2 linked regions of the Variovorax paradoxus genome follow. The main gene of each other region encodes a partner of the protein of the gene in region 2 in a complex. Links are inferred from orthologs where the notes say so. Each region holds a gene or a part of one and is shown on either strand. Other genes may lie near its edges. The genes, in order: tldD and pmbA.

Region 1 (8,580 bases), 1.0 Mb from region 2 along the record:
CTGGGCGCCGGCTTGCAGGTGGCTCTCGACCATCACGCCGAACACGCGGTTCGATCCGCCCGCGATCTGGTTGGCGATGTCCTTGGCCACGTCGATCTGCTTCTGGTGCTGCTTGGAACTGTTGGCGTGGCTGCAGTCGACCATGAGCGTGGGCGGCAGCTTGGCGGCTTCGAGGTCCTTGCAGGCGGCCTCGACGCTCGCGGCGTCGTAGTTCGGCGCCTTGCCGCCGCGCAGGATAACGTGGCAGTCGCGGTTGCCGTTGGTCTGCACGATGGCCACCTGGCCGTTCTTGTGCACCGAGAGAAAGTGGTGGCCGCGCGCCGCCGCCTGGATGGCGTCGGTGGCGATGCGGATGTTCCCGTCGGTGCCGTTCTTGAAGCCGATGGGCGCGGAGAGACCCGAGGCCAGTTCGCGGTGCACCTGGCTTTCGGTGGTGCGCGCGCCGATGGCGCCCCAGGCGATCAGGTCGCCGATGTACTGCGGCGAAATCACGTCGAGAAACTCGCTGCCCGCCGGCAGGCCGAGCCGGTTGATGTCGATGAGCAGCTGGCGCGCAATGCGCAGGCCCTCGTCGATGCGGTAGCTTTCGTCCAGGTACGGATCGTTGATGAGGCCCTTCCAGCCCACCGTGGTGCGCGGCTTCTCGAAGTACACGCGCATGACGATTTCCAGCGTGCCGGCGTACTTTTCGCGCTCCACCTTCAGGCGGCGGGCGTATTCGAGCGCGGCGGCGGGGTCATGGATCGAGCACGGCCCCATGATCACCAGCAGCCTGTCGTCCTTGCCCGCCATGATGTTGTGGATGTTGCGGCGCGTGCCCTCGATCAGCGTTTCGACCGGCGTGCCGCGAATCGGAAAGAAGCGGATCAGATGTTCGGGAGGGGGCAGCACGTTGATGTCCTTGATGCGTTCGTCGTCGGTCTTGCTGGTTTTTTCGACGCTCGCATACCAGCTGTCGCTGGCGGGGGCAGTGTTCGTGCTCATGGTGCTTTTCCTTGTTGGAGTGAAATCGTCAGGGCATAAAAAAACCGCCGGGGGCTCTGGGCCACCGGCGGTTCTGGGAGGGTGTTCGTTTGCTTTACGCGCTCGCCTCTCGTCCGCCGGAAACCGGGAACCAAAAGTAGGCAAAGAAATAAGCGCGGAGGGCGGACATGTGGGCGAAATGTAGCACGGAAAACAAAAAGCCGGGCAAAGCCCGGCTCCGAACGCTTAGCGGTAGCCCGACTCGTTGGGGTTGTGGATGATCCAGATCAGGTTGCCGCCCGAGTAGTCGCCCATGCCGCCACCTGCAAAAACCAGCCGCCCCTGGCCCTTGTAGGTCATCTCGTAGCGGTGGCGGTCGCTGCCGAAGTAGAACGGAATGAAGGCCTTGCCCGTGACATAGGCGCCCTGGTCCGTCGGCTGGCCGGCGAGGTCGGTCACCTGCTTGGCGCTCATGCCGATCTGCAGGCGCGAGAACTTGCTGTTGCGTGCGGGAACACCCGTGATCTCGCCTTCGTAGCCGTTCAGGCCCTTGACGGTACGGCCGCTGCCGGCTTCGACCTTGGACGAATCAATGACGTTGCCCTTGGCGTCCATGCCGGCCTTGACGCCGCCGCGCGCCGGGGCGGCGGGTGCGCTGGCAGCGGGCGCCGACGCCGTGGGCTGGCTGTTGTCGCCCGAACCGCCGCGCGAAGCGCAACCTGCGGTTGCGAGCGCCACTGCGGCAGTTGCAGCCCACAGGGCTGCGGACGAATTGATCCTGATCCTCATCAAGTGCTCCTCTTTTTGAAAAATAAGGAGCCGAGCTTAGCAAGCTCTCAGGCCGTTCCGCCTACGGTCAAACCATCGATGCGCAGCGTAGGCTGGCCAACGCCCACGGGCACGCTCTGGCCTTCCTTGCCGCAAGTGCCCACGCCGGAATCGAGCGCCATGTCGTTGCCGATCATGGTCACGCGGGTGAGCGCGTCGGGGCCGTTGCCCACGATGGTCGCGCCCTTCACCGGGTACTGGATCTTGCCGTTCTCGACCCAGAAGGCCTCGCTCGCCGAGAACACGAACTTGCCGCTGGTGATGTCGACCTGGCCGCCGCCGAAGTTGGTGGCGTACAAGCCCTTCTTGATGCTGGCCACGATTTCCTTGGGGTCCTTGTCGCCGCCGAGCATGTAGGTGTTGGTCATGCGCGGCATCGGCACGTGGGCGTAGCTCTCGCGGCGGCCGTTGCCGGTGGGCTTGACCTTCATGAGGCGTGCGTTGAGCGAATCCTGGATGTAGCCCTTGAGGATGCCGTCTTCGATGAGCACGTTGCGCTGGCTTGCGTTGCCCTCGTCGTCCACGTTGAGCGAGCCGCGGCGGTCGGCAATGGTGCCGTCGTCCAGCACTGTGACGCCCTTGGCCGCCACGCGCTGGCCGATGCGGCCCGAGAACGCGCTCGAGCCCTTGCGGTTGAAGTCGCCTTCCAGCCCGTGGCCGATGGCTTCGTGCAGCAGAATGCCGGGCCAGCCGGAGCCGAGCACCACGGTCATTTCGCCGGCTGGCGCCGGACGGGCGTCGAGGTTGGTCAGCGCAGCCTTCACGGCTTGGTCAACGTATTCGGCAATCTGTTCGTCGGTGAAGTAGGCCAGGCCGAAACGCCCGCCCCCGCCGCCGGAGCCAACCTCGCGCCGGCCGTTCTGCTCGGCAATCACGGTCACCGACAGGCGCACCAGCGGCCGCACGTCGGCTGCCAGGGTGCCGTCGGCGCGCGCCACCAGCACCACGTCGTACTCGCTCGCCAGGCCGGCCATGACCTGCGCCACGCGCGGATCGCGCGAACGGGCGAGCTTCTCGACCCGCTCGAGCAACTTGACCTTGGCCGTGCTGTCGAGCGTGGAAATGGGATCGACGCCGTTATAGAGCGAGCGGCTCGAAGCAATCTTGCGAGCCGGCGTCTTCACGCGGCCAGTGCGGCCGGCGGAGGAAATGGAGCGGACCGTGCGGGCCGCGTCGAGCAGCGATGCCTCCGAAATATCGTCCGAATAGGCGAATGCGGTCTTCTCGCCGCTGACCGCGCGCACGCCGACGCCCTGGTCGATGCTGAAGCTGCCGGTCTTGACGATGCCCTCTTCGAGGCTCCAGCCCTCGCTGCGCGTGTACTGGAAGTACAGGTCGGCGTCGTCCACCTTGTGGGCGGTGATCTCGGCCAGTGCCTTGCTCAGGTGCGATTCGTCCAGGCCGAAGGGCGTGAGAAGGAGTTGTTGCGCCGTGGCAAGGCGCTCGATGGTAGGTTCGCGAGAGATCATTGACGGATTATTGCTCGCGCCCGGCTTCTGCGCTTCAGCGGGGGCGGGCCCGCTTGATCGCGCAGGAACTCGTCGGCCAGCTCGCGAAGGATGGCCAGTGCCGGCGCCTCGGTGCGGCGGGCGAGGGTCACCACCGCAAAGCGCGCCACGCGCGCCAGCGCCGGACGCACGTCGAGCTCCTGCAGATCGGGCGCCGCGGCACGAATGGCCAGCAGCACCGTGTCGCTGCTGCGCGCAACCTCGACCAGGCTCGGCACCTCTTCACATTGCAGCGTGACGCATGCCGAGGGATGCGCCTGCGGCCCGTGGGCCTCGACCAGGGCTGCCGCTACCTGATCGCTGAGCGGCGTGGAGGCGATGGGGTAGTTCTGCACGTCGGCAAAAACAACGTCTCCGCGCTTGCGTGCGAGCGGGTGGCCAGGCCGGCACATGAACACGCCGCGCATCTCGCGTACGGTGTCCAGCTTCAGGTCGGGCGCCGGCTTGAGCGAGAGTGCATCCACCACCAGCGCATCCAGCGTGCGGGCCCGCAGCGCCTGGAGGAGCATGTCGGTGTGTCCACGGGCCACTACCGTGCGGACCTTCGGGTGGCGCTCGGCCATGCGCATCAGCAACGGCGTCATCAGCATGGCACCGGGGCCCGAGCCCATGCCGACGCGCAGTTCGCCGCCCTCGGCATGGCCGACGAGGCGGCCGCTGCCGTGCAGGTCTTCCGCGTCGAGCACCAGTTGGCGCGCACGCTCGAGCGCCTGCTTGCCGAACGGCGTGAGTTCATTGCGGCGCCCCACCCTGTCGAACAGGGGCAGACCCAGTTCGTCTTCCAGCGCACGAATGCTGCGGCTGAGCGCCGGCTGCGTCAGGTGCATGACCTGCGCCGAAGCGCTGAAAGAGCCGGTGGCGGCCAGCGAGATCAGATGCCGAAGCTGCACCAGGGTCATGGGCACGGATGAACAAAAGAATGAGTTGAACTCATGCTAATGCAAAGAACAATGCATTGGACGAGGGGTTTTCGCGCCCCTAGGATGAATTGGCGCGCCCTTCTGCTGCGCTCACCGAATCGCCCTCAACCCACGAAAGCGACACACATGACGACGACGAAGTCCTTCTTCCGCAGGCGCAACCTGCTCGCCTGCGGCTTGCTGGCGGCCACCGGCGCCGCGGCACTCGCGCAGCAGCAGCCTTATCCGGCCAAGCCCATCAACCTCATGGTTCCGTATCCCGCGGGCGGGCCTTCCGATGCCACGGCGCGCATCTTCACGGTACCGCTGGGCCGCGAACTCGGGCAGCAGGTGATCGTGGAGAACCTGGGCGGCGTCAGCGGCGCCCTTGCCGCGCAGAAAGTGCTTTCCGCGCCGGCAGATGGCTACTACGTCTTTCAGGGCTCGCCCAACGAGGTCATCCTTTCGCCGCTCGCGAATGCGGCCGTGAAGCTCAAGGCCGAGGACTTTCGCCTGGTGGCACCGGTGGCCGAGGCGGTAATGGTGTTCGTGGCGCGCAAGGACCTGCCGGCCAACAGCGTCGACGAGCTCATTGCACTGGCCCGCAAGTCGTCCGCCGAGCCGCTGAGCTACGGCAGCGTAGGCATCGGCTCGCTCTACCACCTGCTGCTCGAAAAGGTACAGCTGCAGACGGGCATCAAGCTCAACCATGCGCCCTACAAGGGCAACGCGCCGCTGCTGCAGGACATCGGCGGGGGCCAGGTCGACTTCGCGGTGCTGGTCTACAGCGCGGCGATGGGAGCGCTGGCCGAGCAAGGCCGGCTAAAGGTGATCGGGCAACTGGGCGCTCGCCGCTCCGAACTCCTGAAGAACGTGCCCGCAATGAGCGAGAGCAAGGAACTCAAGGACTTCGACTACAAGACCTGGAGCGGCTTCCTGGTGCCCAGGAAGACGCCGGAGGACGTCGTGCAGCGCCTGCACAAGGCAATTGGCGCCACACTGGTCGATGCGGGCGTGCGCTCGCAGCTTGCGGCACAGACGCAGTTGGCCTCGGCCCCCACCTCGCTGGCCGAAGCACAGAAATTCTTCGAAAGCGAAACCGCACGCTACCGCGACATCGCAAAGTCCATCCACCTGCAACCCCAATAGGCACCACTGCATGAACAACCTGATTGAAGACTTGCAGCACCACGCCGAAGAATTCATCGGCATTCGCCGCGACATCCACCGCCACCCGGAACTGGCTTTCGGCGAACACCGCACCGCCGCGCTGGTCGCCGAGAAATTGCAGGCCTGGGGCTACGAGGTGGCACAGGGGCTGGGCGGCACCGGCGTGGTGGGCCGTCTGGTCCGCGGAGACGGAGCGCGGCGCCTGGGCATTCGCGCCGACATGGATGCATTGCCCATCGACGAGGCCACCGGCCTGCCCTACGCCAGCTGCAATCACGGCGTGATGCACGCCTGCGGCCACGACGGCCACACCGCAATGCTGCTGGCCGCGGCGCACCACCTGGCCGCGCGCGGGCGTTTCTCCGGCACGCTCAACCTGATCTTCCAGCCTGCCGAAGAAGGCGGCGGCGGCGCGCTTCGCATGATGGAAAACGGCCTGTTCGACAGGTATCCGTGCGACGCCATCTTTGCCATGCACAACATGCCGGGCCTCTCGCAAGGCCGGTTTTCGCTGCGCGAGGGTGCCGCCATGGCTTCTTCCGACTACGCCACCGTGGTGATCGAGGGCGTGGGAGGGCACGGCGCCATGCCGCACCGCACCGCCGACCCGGTGGTGGCGGCAGCCAGCATCGTCATGGCGCTGCAAAGCGTGGTCTCCCGCAATATCGACCCGCTCCAGATGGGCGTGGTCACGGTGGGTGCCATCCACGCGGGCAAGGCCAACAACGTGATTCCGGCCAGCGCGACGCTGGAGATCAGCATGCGGGCGCTCGACCGCGAGGTGCGCGCGCTGCTCGAAAATCGCGTAAAGGCCGTCATTGCCGCGCAGGCCGAGAGCTTCGGCTGCAAGGCCGTGATCGACTGGCGCAAGGGCTATGCGGTGCTGGTCAACACGCCGGCCGAAACGGATTTCGCGCGGCAGGTTGCGGTGGAACTGGTGGGAGCCGAATGCGTGACACCGCAAGGCCCGCCGCTGACTGGCAGCGAGGACTTCGCCTTCATGCTCGAACAGGTGCCGGGCAGCTACCTGCTGATAGGAAATGGCGACGGGGACAGTGCCGGGGCCTGCATGGTCCATAACCCTGGCTACGACTTCAACGACGACAACGTTGCGCTCGGAGCCGCGTATTGGGTGCTGCTGGCCGAGCGCTTCCTGGCCGGCACAGGCTGAAGCTAGTTCGACTGGGACAGCTTCCTGGCCCGGGCGATCGACATCAAGATGCCCAGCCCCAGCCCCAGCGTCACCATGGCAGTACCGCCGTAGCTGATGAACGGCAGCGGCACGCCCACCACGGGCAGGATGCCGCTCACCATGCCCATGTTGACGAAGGCATAGGTGAAGAAAATCATCGTCACCGCCCCGGCCAAGAGCCGGGAGAACAGCGTGGTGGCGTTGGTCGCAATGGCCAGCCCGCGAAAGATCAACAGGATGAAAGCCGCAATCAGCGCAAGGTTGCCCACGAGGCCGAATTCCTCGGAATACGCGGCAAAGATGAAGTCGGTGGTGCGTTCGGGAATGAATTCGAGGTGCGTCTGCGTGCCCTGCATGAACCCCTTGCCGCCCACGCCGCCCGAACCGATGGCGATCATCCCCTGGATGATGTGGAACCCCTTGCCCAGCGGATCCTTGCTCGGGTCGAGCAGTGTGCAAACGCGCTGCTTCTGGTAGTCGTGCAGCACCCGCCAATCGACGCCATCGGCGCACAGCTGCGACTCGAAGCCCACGATCAGCGTGATGGCCACGGCGCCAATCACCACTGGCGGCACGATGAGCTTCCACGGCAGCCCGGCGAAAAAGATCACCGCCAGACCGGCGGCAAGCACCAGCAGCGAAGTGCCCAGGTCGGGCTGCTTCATGATGAGCCCGACCGGAATGGCCAGCAGCACCGTGGCCACCACGAAATCGAGCGGCCTCAGCTGGCCCTCCCGGCGCTGGAACCACCAGGCCAGCATCAGCGGCATTGCAATCTTGAGGATTTCGCTGGGCTGGATCACCACGCCGACGTTGATCCAGCGCGTCGCGCCCTTTTTCGTGATTCCGAACAGCGCAACGGCAACCAGCAGCGACACCCCCGCCACGTAGAGCGGCACTGCGAACATCATCAACCGCTGCGGCGGCACCTGGGCCACCACGAACATGATGAAGCCGGCCAGCAGCATGTTGCGCCCATGATCCGCAAAGCGCGAGCCGTGGTCGTAACCCGACGAATACATGGTCAGCAACCCGGCAAATGCCAGCAACAGCACGGCAAAGGCCAGAAAGCCGTCGAAGCCCTGGAAGATGGGCGCGACGCGGCGCGCCAGGGAGGGCTGATTGAACACGGCGGACATGGGGCTGGATTATCCGCGCCCCGCAACGCCCGTCAGTCGAATTCGAGTTGAACGACCGTGCGCCCCACTCGGCTTTCGACCGCAAGCCGAGCGCCGACCGCGCCGGCCTGCTCCGCCAGCGCCCGGGGCACCCGCGCTGCGTCGAAGCCCCGTCCGTCATCGATCACGCGCAGTTGCACCGCGCCGGCCGCCGGTTGCGCCTCGATGCGGAGCGTTTTGGCCTGTGCATGCTGCAGCACGTTGGAAATGGCCTCGAAGAGCAGGAACTGCAGTTGCCGCATGCCCTGCGCGTCCAGCCCCCTGACCGTGGGCACCTCTTCCACGCCCCACTCCAGCCTGATGCCCGCGGCCGCAAGGCGCGGTTCCAGCCGGTAGCGCAGCGCCGCCAGCAGGGCGCCGACATCGCCCGGCGGCAGGTGAATGGAGTCGATGGACAGCTTGAGCTGGTCGAGCGAGTCCTGCAGGGTCCGCAGCAGCTCCTCGGGGCTGGTCTGGCCCGACTGCAGCTGCCGGATGGCCGAGCTGATGCGCGAACCCACGCCGTCATGCATGTCGCGCAGGATGCGTTCGCGCTCATGGGTGCGGGCCTGGTCGCGCGCCACCTGCTCCAGCGCCGCAAAGGTCGATGCAAGCTCGCGTTCGCGCTGCGCCACCCGCTCGGCCAAAGCCGCAACCGAACCCCGCGCCTCGATGCTTGCGGCGTGAAAGCGCCTGAGCACGATCAGCAGCAGTGCAACGCCGAAGAAAACGGACGAATAGCGCACCCAGGTGGTCTCGCCGTAGGAGTCGCTCAGGCGAATCACCAGCCAGTCCCTGATGCCGAAGCCCAGCGTTACCAGCGCGGCGGCCGCCACCAGCAGGCGCTCCATGGTCGGCCGCCT
Region 2 (8,390 bases):
CACGCGCTCGAAACCGCCCGTCAACGGCGCTGGCAACGGAGAGGAAAAATGCAATGAAAAACCCAATGGAGCGACTTGAAAAGTGGCTGGAGGTAAATCTCCCGGAGGTGTACGCGGATCTGGCGCAAGGATGCCCCGAAGCCGCCGTTTCGGAATTCGAAAGTCTCGTGGGAAGGGCGTTTCCACAAAGCCTGAAAGATCTTTATAGCGCCCACGACGGGCAAAAAGGGGAAGCCGACACCGGCCCCTTCTACGGCCTGATGTTCTTGCCCCTTGCCGACGCGAAAAGGCATTGGGCCCGCTGGAACTCGATGGTCGACCAGAGTTCGGCCGAGGAGATGAAGACCGCAGGCGCGCTCTCCAAATCGGCAACGCCTGGCGCCATCAAGGAGGTCTACGCAAACAAGTACTGGATTCCGTTCGCGTACGACTCCGCAGGCAATCATCTCGGCGTCGACCTCGACCCGGGGGAAAGCGGAACGTTCGGGCAGGTCATCAATTTCGGCCGAGACGAAAACGAGAAGTTCGTCGTGGGCAGTTCGCTGGCAACGTTTCTCGACTGGATGGCCGATCAATTGGATTCGGGCAACTCGAATATCCATGACGAGGATGACGGAGGCCGGAGCTTCAATATGAAAACGCCCAAGACATTTCACTTCCTCGACGCGGTACCGGAGCTGTTTGCCTCGCAGCGCGGCACCTGACGCGCCGAGCCGGGCCTCGATGCCGATTCAAGCCGCGGCGGCAACCGGCGTGTTCTGCGCCGTACGAAGTCCGAACCGGTCTTGCGCCTGCTGCCGGTAGGCCGAGGGTGTCATGCCCTTGAGCTGAAGAAAACGCCGGTTGAAATTGGCGAGGTTCGAAAAACCCACCTCATAGCAGATGTCGCTCACCAGCCGGTCGGACACTTGCAGCATCTCGCAGGCTTTCGAAATGCGCAGGCGGGTGACGAAGTCGGTGAACGTGCTGCCCATGTGCTTGTGAAAGTAGCGCGAAAAGCTGCTTTCGGCCATGTTGGCCACCGCGCACACGGCCGGCAGCGAGAGGTCTTCAGTGAGGTGCTGATCGAGGTAGTCGAGCACGCGGCGCATGCGCGAGTTGGCGCTCGGGTCTTCGCCCAGCGGGCCGGCGGCACTCGAAATCTGGCGATAGTCTTCCCAGTTGGCGAGCTCGTGCAGCAGGCCGATGAACTCCGACAGCCGGGCCAGGCCCTCCTGCGCCTGAACACGCGCAAAGCGCTCCCGCACACGCTCGCCGATACCGAAGAACTCGACGCCGAGCTTCGCGCGGTCGAGCATCGGCAGCACCGCTTCCAGCTCGGGGAACAAGCCCACGCCCTTGCGCAGCGGCTCGTCGCGAAAATGTATGACCATGCTGCGGTCGGCAATGCCCTCGGGCGGTACGCCGTCCGAAATCCAGGTGTGCGGCAGGCGCCCGCCCACAAGCGCAACGTAGCCGGGCTCGAAGCGTCCGATGTGGTTGCCGACATAGGCATCGCCGCTGCTGCGGTTGATGATCTGCAGTTCGTACTCGTCGTGGTAGTGCCAGCAGTCGAACGGCCAGGGCACGCCGTGCTGCAGGCAGCGCACGGAGCTCCCGCCCGCCGGCTCGAATCCGAGCCGCGGATCGCGCATCAGTTCATGTTCGAGTTCCGGCTTTCGCGCGGCGTGGTGTCTGCTCATGGCATCTCTCGGGGGTGGCTTGCTTGCCTGTCGGGCCCTGCAGCCTTGGCCAGCCCGGCATCGGCCTGGCTGCGGAACTGCCTGGGCGTCACGCCGTTGCGCAGCCTGAACCGGCGGCTGAAGTAAACCGCATCGCCGAAGCCGCACTGCCGCGCGATGTCGGCGATGCGGGCGTTCGAGGTCAGCAGCAGTTCCTTCGCGCGCTCCAGGCGGCGCTCGGTCACCAGTTCGGTAAAGGTGCGGTGCGTCTGCTTCTTGAGCAGGTGCGCAAGATAGTTCGGCGACAGCATGGCCGCCGCGGCGGCATCGTTGAGCGACATCTCCTCGCCCAGGTGCTCGCGCACATAGCGCATCACGCGTTGCAGCGCATCTCCGCCTGTGCTGCGGCCGCTCTGCAGCGCGGCCTGCGTGAGCAACTGCGCCTCGTGCCGGCTGCAGGCCAGGCCCATCAACTGCAGCAGAATGCCGCGGATCGCGCCCACGCTGCCGAAGCGCCGCTCACGGTTGAGCACGGCAAGCTCTTCGAGCCACCCGAGAATGCGCGCGAAATCGGTATCGCCGAAATGAAAGTCCATGTACTCCTGGAACAGGAAGGGCGCGAGCTCGGGCTGGCGCGAAACCGGCACCCCCTCGAGGTCGAGCGCCTCGACCGCCAGCTCGGGCCAGAGAAAACCCTGGTCGAAGTTCACGATGGCATAGCGGGCGCCGGGCGGATGCGGCACCACATGCACGCGGTACGGCAGCACAAAGCTCAGGTGCCCCGCGGTAAACGGGCGCACCGCGCCGCCAACGATCTGCTGCGACCCGCCGTGGATGCTGACCTGGATCTGGAAATACTCGTGCCGGTGCGGCCGCGCCAGCACGTCCCGCGCGCCTTCGAAACGAATGTCGAAGTCGAGATGGTTCGCGCGCTCCTGCATGCCGTAGAGGCGAAGGCTGGATTGAAGGGCCGACATGGCGCGATGGTAAGCCCACGCCCGGCCACCGCAAGGTGAATGGCCGGTGTTGCTTGCGTCCTGTTTTTGCGTAGATGCGTGCAAGAACGCGGCGGCAGTGCGCTCCAGAATGGCCCGGCTGGCCGCGGCCGGCTTTCATCGCCCATTCAAGGATTCAGGAGACAAAGATCATGTCCAGTTCACGACGCGGCCTGCTGGCCGGCTCCGCAGCCATTGCTGCCGGCGCAGTGGCCGGCTGCGCCATTCCGGCCGGTGCATCGCGCGCGCCGCAAACGCCTTTTGCGGTGGCGCAGACCACGGTTCCAATCGTCGGCAGCGAGCAGGCGTTTCCGGTACGCCGCATCTACTGCATCGGCCGCAACTACGCGGCTCATGCGCGCGAAATGGGGTCAGACCCCACCCGCGAGCCGCCGTTCTTCTTTCAGAAACCCACGGACGCGATCCAGGTCGTCACGCCCGGCACGGTGGCCGATCACCCCTACCCCACGCTCACCAAAAATTACCACTACGAGGTCGAGCTGGTCGTGGCGCTCGGCAAGGGCGGCCGCGACATCGCGCCAGCAGACGCGCTGGGCCTCGTCTACGGCTATTCACTGGGCCTGGACATGACCCGCCGCGACCTGCAGCGCGAAATGGGCGACCAGAAAAAGCCCTGGGAAATCGGCAAGAGCTTCGACAAGTCGGCACCCATTGGCCCGATTCATCCGGTGGCCAAGGTCGGCCACTACACCGACGGGGCAATCTGGCTCAAGGTGAATGGCCAGACCAAGCAGAACGCCACGCTCAAGCACATGATCTGGTCGGTGGCCGAGCAGATCAGTCGCCTGTCGCAGGCCTTCGAGCTGATGCCCGGCGACATCATCTATTCGGGCACGCCGGAGAATGTGGGCCCGGTGGTGCGCGGCGACGTGATCGAGATCCACATCGACGGCCTGCCGAACCTTTCGGTCCGGATCGTCTGATCGCAGAAGGTGGCCAGCCTCAGCTGCCGGCCACCTTCATGCGGTTGATCAGCACCGAGCCCGTGGTCTTCGCGCCGAAGGTGTAGGCATCGGCGCCGATGGCCTCGATGCCCATCAGCATGTCCTTCAGGTTGCCCGCAATGGTGATCTCCTGCACCGGAAAGGCGATGCGCCCCTTCTCGACCCAGAAGCCGCTGGCACCGCGCGAATAGTCGCCGGTCACGTAGTTCACGCCCTGGCCCATCAGCTCGATCACGAACAGGCCGGTGCCGAGCTTGGCCAGCATGGCGTCGAGGTCGTCGCCGGATTTGGTGAGGCGCGAGCTCAGCGTCAGGTTGTGCGAGCCGCCGGCGTTGCCGGTGGTCTTCATGCCGAGCTTGCGTGCCGAATAGGTCGACAGAAAGTAGCCTTCGAGCCGGCCGGCATCCACCACCTTGCGCGCACGGGTGATCACGCCTTCGTCGTCGAACGGCGAGCTGCCCTTGCCGCGCATCACATGCGGGTCTTCCGCCACGTCCACGTGCTTGGGCAGCACCGGCTTGCCGAGCGAATCCAGGAGGAAGGTGCTCTTGCGGTACAGCGCCCCGCCGCTCACGGCCTGCACCAGCCCGCCCAACAGGCCGACGGCCAGCGGCGACTCGAACAGCACCGGGCATTCGGTGGTCTTGATCTTGCGCGACTTGAGCCGGCTCAGCGCCCGTTCGGCGGCGTAGCGGCCCACGGCCTGCGGGCTGGCCAGTTCGTCGGCCGAGCGCATGGAGCTGTACCAGGAGTCACGCTGCATGTCGTCGCCCTTGCCGGCGATGGGTGCAACCGAAATCGAATGCCGCGAACTGGCATAGCCGCCGCGAAAACCGTGCGTGTGGGCGCTGAAGAAGTGGCTCTGCTGGGCCGAAACGCCCGCGCCTTCGCTGTTGGTGATGCGCTTGTCGGTCGAAAGCGCCGCGGCTTCGCATTCCAGCGCCAGCTTGGCGGCCTGCTCGCTCGTCACGTCCCAGGGGTGGAACAGGTCGAGTTCGGGGTGGACCTTGGCAATGTCTTCCTCGTCGGGAAGACCGCTCACGGGGTCTTCAGCCGTGAAGCGGGCAATGTCGTAGGCAGCCTGCACGGTCTGGGCGATGGCGGCCTCGGAAAAGTCGGAGGTACTGGCGTTGCCGCGGCGGTGGCCCACGTAGACCGTGATGCCCAGCGACTTGTCGCGGTTGCGCTCGACGTTTTCGAGTTCGCCCTTGCGAACCGAGACGCTGAGGCCGCAGCCCTCGGAGGCCTCGGCGCCGGCATCGGTTGCACCGAGCTTTTTGGCGTGGGCCAGGGCCGTGTCGACCAGGTTTTCGAAGAAGGAGCGGCTGTAGGCGAAGCCGGAATCGGCGCGCGAGGAAGATGTCGTCATGTGGTGGCTATGATACTTGCGCCCCCTATTTTCCGTTTCCCCCGGCTCGCCCCTCTGCATTGCACGCGTTGCAACGCCGCACGGGGCGGCCCAGAATCCACCCCATGTCCCGCAAACCCAAAAAAGGCTATTTCGTCCGTGGCCAGTTCGTTGCCGAAGGCAGCGAGCTCGACCTGGAGCTCAAGCGCGAGCTCAAGGGCACCGACGAAGCCAGCCGTACCGACCTGAAGCGCGAAAGCGACGAACTGCAAAAGCTGGGCACCGAACTGCTCGGCCTGCGCGCCGGCCTGTTCGACGCGCTGCCGCTGGACGAAAAGCTGATCGACGCCGTGGCCGAGGCCAAGCGCATTACCAATTTCGAGGGCAAGCGCCGCCAGATGCAGTTCATCGGCAAGCTGATGCGCAAGCTCGAACCCGAGGCGCTGGAAGCCGTGAAACAGGCCCTGGCCGAGCAGAACACCGTGCCCGCGGCCGAAGCCGCCGCCCTGCACGAGGCCGAACGCTGGCGCGACCGGCTGATTGCCGACGATGACGCGCTGGGCGGCTGGATCGAAACGCACCCCGGCACCGATTCGCAGCAGCTGCGCGCCTTGGTGCGCCAGGCCCGCAAGGACATGAAGACCGGTCCCGCCGGTGAGGCGCCCCGCCAGGGCAAGGCTTATCGCGAGATCTTTCAGCTGGTGCGCGCGGAGTTGTCGGTGCACGGCGGCGCGGACCATGCTGCGGCTGCTGCTGCGCAAGACCGGGAAGACAACGCGTGAGCCACTTGCCTTTCTCCCTCCCCTCCCGGGGGAGGGCCGGGGTGGGGGCAAGCGGCGCATCCATCGGGCACCCTGGCTGCCCCCATCCCAACCTTCCCCCGAAAGGGGAAGGAGCAACACCATGAGCACACCTGACTCCATCCGCATCGGCATCGTCTCCATCAGCGACCGTGCCTCCAGCGGCACCTACGAAGACAAGGGCCTGCCCTCGCTCAAGGATTGGCTGGGCCGTGCGCTCAAGAACCCCATCGATTTCGAATCCCGGCTCATTCCCGACGAAGCGGCGCTCATCAGCGCCACGCTCATCGAGCTGGTAGACGCCGGCTGCTCGCTGGTGCTGACCACCGGCGGCACCGGCCCGGCCCTGCGCGACGTAACGCCCGAGGCCACCCTGGCCGTGGCCCACAAGGAAATGCCCGGCTTCGGCGAGCAGATGCGCCAGATCAGCCTGCGCTTCGTGCCCACCGCCATCCTTTCGCGCCAGGTGGCGGTCATTCGCGACAAGAGCCTGATCATCAACCTGCCGGGGCAGCCGAAGTCGATTGCGGAAACGCTCGAAGGGCTGAAGGATACCGACGGGAAGCAGGTCGTGCCGGGCATCTTCGCGGCGGTGCCGTACTGCATCGACCTGATTGGCGGGCCGTACCTCGAAACCGACGATTCGGTCTGCAAGGCCTTCAGGCCCAAGTCGGCGATCAGGAACTGAGAAGCCGGGCTTCGCGCCCGTCTTCCTCGTCGCGCCGGTGCGCCCAGCGATAGAGCAAGGGCAGCACCAGCAGCGTCAGCGCGGTAGACGACAGGATGCCGCCGATCACCACCGTTGCCAGCGGCCGCTGCACCTCGGCGCCGGTGCCCGTGGCAATGGCCATTGGCACGAAACCCAGCGAAGCGACCAGGGCGGTCATCAGCACCGGCCGCAACCGCGTGAGCGCACCTTCGCGAATTGCCGCATCGAGCGGCAACCCGCCCTCGCGCAGGTTGCGAATGAACGAAATCATCACCAGCCCGTTGAGCACCGCCACGCCGGAGAGCGCGATGAAACCCACCGCCGCCGAGATCGACAGCGGTATGCCGCGCAGCCACAGCGCCACGATGCCGCCCGTGAGTGCGAACGGAATGCCGGTGAACACCAGCAGACCGTCCTTCAGGTTGCCGAACATCGCGAACAGCAACGTGAACACCAGCAGCAGCGACACCGGCACCACCACCTGCAGCCGCTCGGTGGCCGAGGCCAGGTTTTCGTATTGACCGCCCCAGGCGGTCCAGTAGCCGGGTGGAATGCTCACCTTGCGCATGGCTTCCTCGGCTTCGGCCACGAACGAGCCGAGGTCGCGGCCGCGCACGTTCGCGCTCACCACGATGCGGCGCTTGCCGTCTTCTCGGCTGACTTGGTTCGGGCCGGGCGCAAGATCCAGCGCGGCCACCTCGCCCAACGGAATGAAGCTGGTGCGCTGCTGCGCCTCGGCGCCATTGCCCTTGGGCAGCGCGATCGGCAAGCGTTTGATCGCCTCCAGATCTGTGCGCAGGTTCTCGGGCAGGCGCACGAGGATGTCGAAGCGCCGGTCGCCCTCGAACAGCGTGCCCGCCTCGCGGCCGCCCACCGCAATGGAAATCGCCTCTTGCACGTCGCCCACGTTGAGTCCGTAGCGCGCCGTCTTGCTGCGGTCGATGTTCACGGTGAGCATCGGCAGGCCGGTGGTCTGCTCGACCTTCACTTCTGCGGCACCTGAGATCTTGCTCAACGTTTCCGACACCTCGGCCGCCGTCTTGTCCAGCACCGCCATGTCGTCGCCGAAGATCTTTACGGCCACGTCGCTGCGCACACCCGAGATCAGTTCGTTGAAGCGCAACTGGATCGGCTGTGAGAACTCGTAGTTGTTGCCCGGCAGCTTTTCAACCTCTTCCTGCACGGCGGCAAGCAGTTCGGCGCGCGTGCGGCGAGATGCACCTTGAGGCGCCGGCCACTCGCTCTCGGGCTTGAGCATGACGTACCCGTCCGAGACGTTCGGCGGCATCGGGTCCGACGCAATCTCCGCCGTGCCGGTGCGCGCAAACACGCGCTCGATTTCCGGAAACTTTTCTTTCAGCGTGCGTTCGATCTGCCTTTGCATCTCGACCGACTGCGTGAGGCTGGTGCCCGGTATACGCAGCGCCTGCACCGCAAAGTCGCCCTCGCCCAGGCTCGGCACAAACTCCGTGCCCAGCCGCATGGCCAGCAAGCCCGAAAGCACCACGGCGACACAAGCCATGGTGATGACCAGCGGCTTGGCCGTCATCACGCGCGCCAGCAGCGGCTCGTAGCCGCGCCTGGCCCACTGCATCAGGCGGTTCTCTTTCTCGCTCACCCTGTTGCCGATGAAGAGCGCCACGGCTGCCGGAATGAAGGTGATCGACAGGATCATCGCGCCCAGCAGTGCAATCACCACGGTGAAAGCCATCGGGTGGAACAGCTTGCCCTCGACACCCGTGAGCGCAAAGATCGGCAGGTACACGATCATGATGATCAGCTGGCCGAACAGCAGCGGGCGTCTGGCTTCTTGCGATGCCGCAAACACTTCATGGAAGCGCTCGCTGCGTGTGAGCGGCCGCGCGAGCTTGGCCTGTGCATGCGCGAGGCGCCGCACGCAGTTTTCCACGAT

What was found.
Region 1: the proteins of pmbA (region 2) and tldD are in contact, whole or in part, in a solved structure (PDB 5NJ9), measured with the Escherichia coli proteins. The link is inferred for Variovorax paradoxus from one-to-one orthologs.

The regions. Positions count from the first base shown.
Region 1 is NZ_CP123990.1:4,776,529-4,785,108, reverse strand. What follows is about bases 1,031-4,029. They hold tldD (metalloprotease TldD), read right to left. Parts: upstream 3,261-4,029; coding sequence 1,800-3,260; downstream 1,031-1,799. Other genes in these bases: QHG62_RS22980 (LysR family transcriptional regulator), read right to left, coding at 3,257-4,029; QHG62_RS22990 (hypothetical protein), read right to left, coding at 1,210-1,752. Also shown: QHG62_RS22995 (3-deoxy-7-phosphoheptulonate synthase), read right to left, coding at 1-984; more of QHG62_RS22980, read right to left, coding at 4,030-4,198; QHG62_RS22975 (tripartite tricarboxylate transporter substrate binding protein), read left to right, coding at 4,346-5,347; QHG62_RS22970 (M20 aminoacylase family protein), read left to right, coding at 5,358-6,539; rod shape-determining protein RodA, read right to left, coding at 6,542-7,699; QHG62_RS22960 (sensor histidine kinase), read right to left, coding at 7,732-8,580. UniProt on the Escherichia coli protein: Metalloprotease involved in CcdA degradation. Suppresses the inhibitory activity of the carbon storage regulator (CsrA).
Region 2 is NZ_CP123990.1:3,751,277-3,759,666, forward strand. The notes cover bases 2,806-5,614. They hold pmbA (metalloprotease PmbA), read right to left. Parts: upstream 4,991-5,614; coding sequence 3,620-4,990; downstream 2,806-3,619. Other genes in these bases: QHG62_RS18075 (fumarylacetoacetate hydrolase family protein), read left to right, coding at 2,809-3,600; yjgA (ribosome biogenesis factor YjgA), read left to right, coding at 5,095-5,614. Also shown: QHG62_RS18060 (SMI1/KNR4 family protein), read left to right, coding at 54-704; QHG62_RS18065 (AraC family transcriptional regulator), read right to left, coding at 732-1,682; QHG62_RS18070 (helix-turn-helix transcriptional regulator), read right to left, coding at 1,679-2,602; more of yjgA, read left to right, coding at 5,615-5,751; mog (molybdopterin adenylyltransferase), read left to right, coding at 5,873-6,457; QHG62_RS18095 (efflux RND transporter permease subunit), read right to left, coding at 6,447-8,390.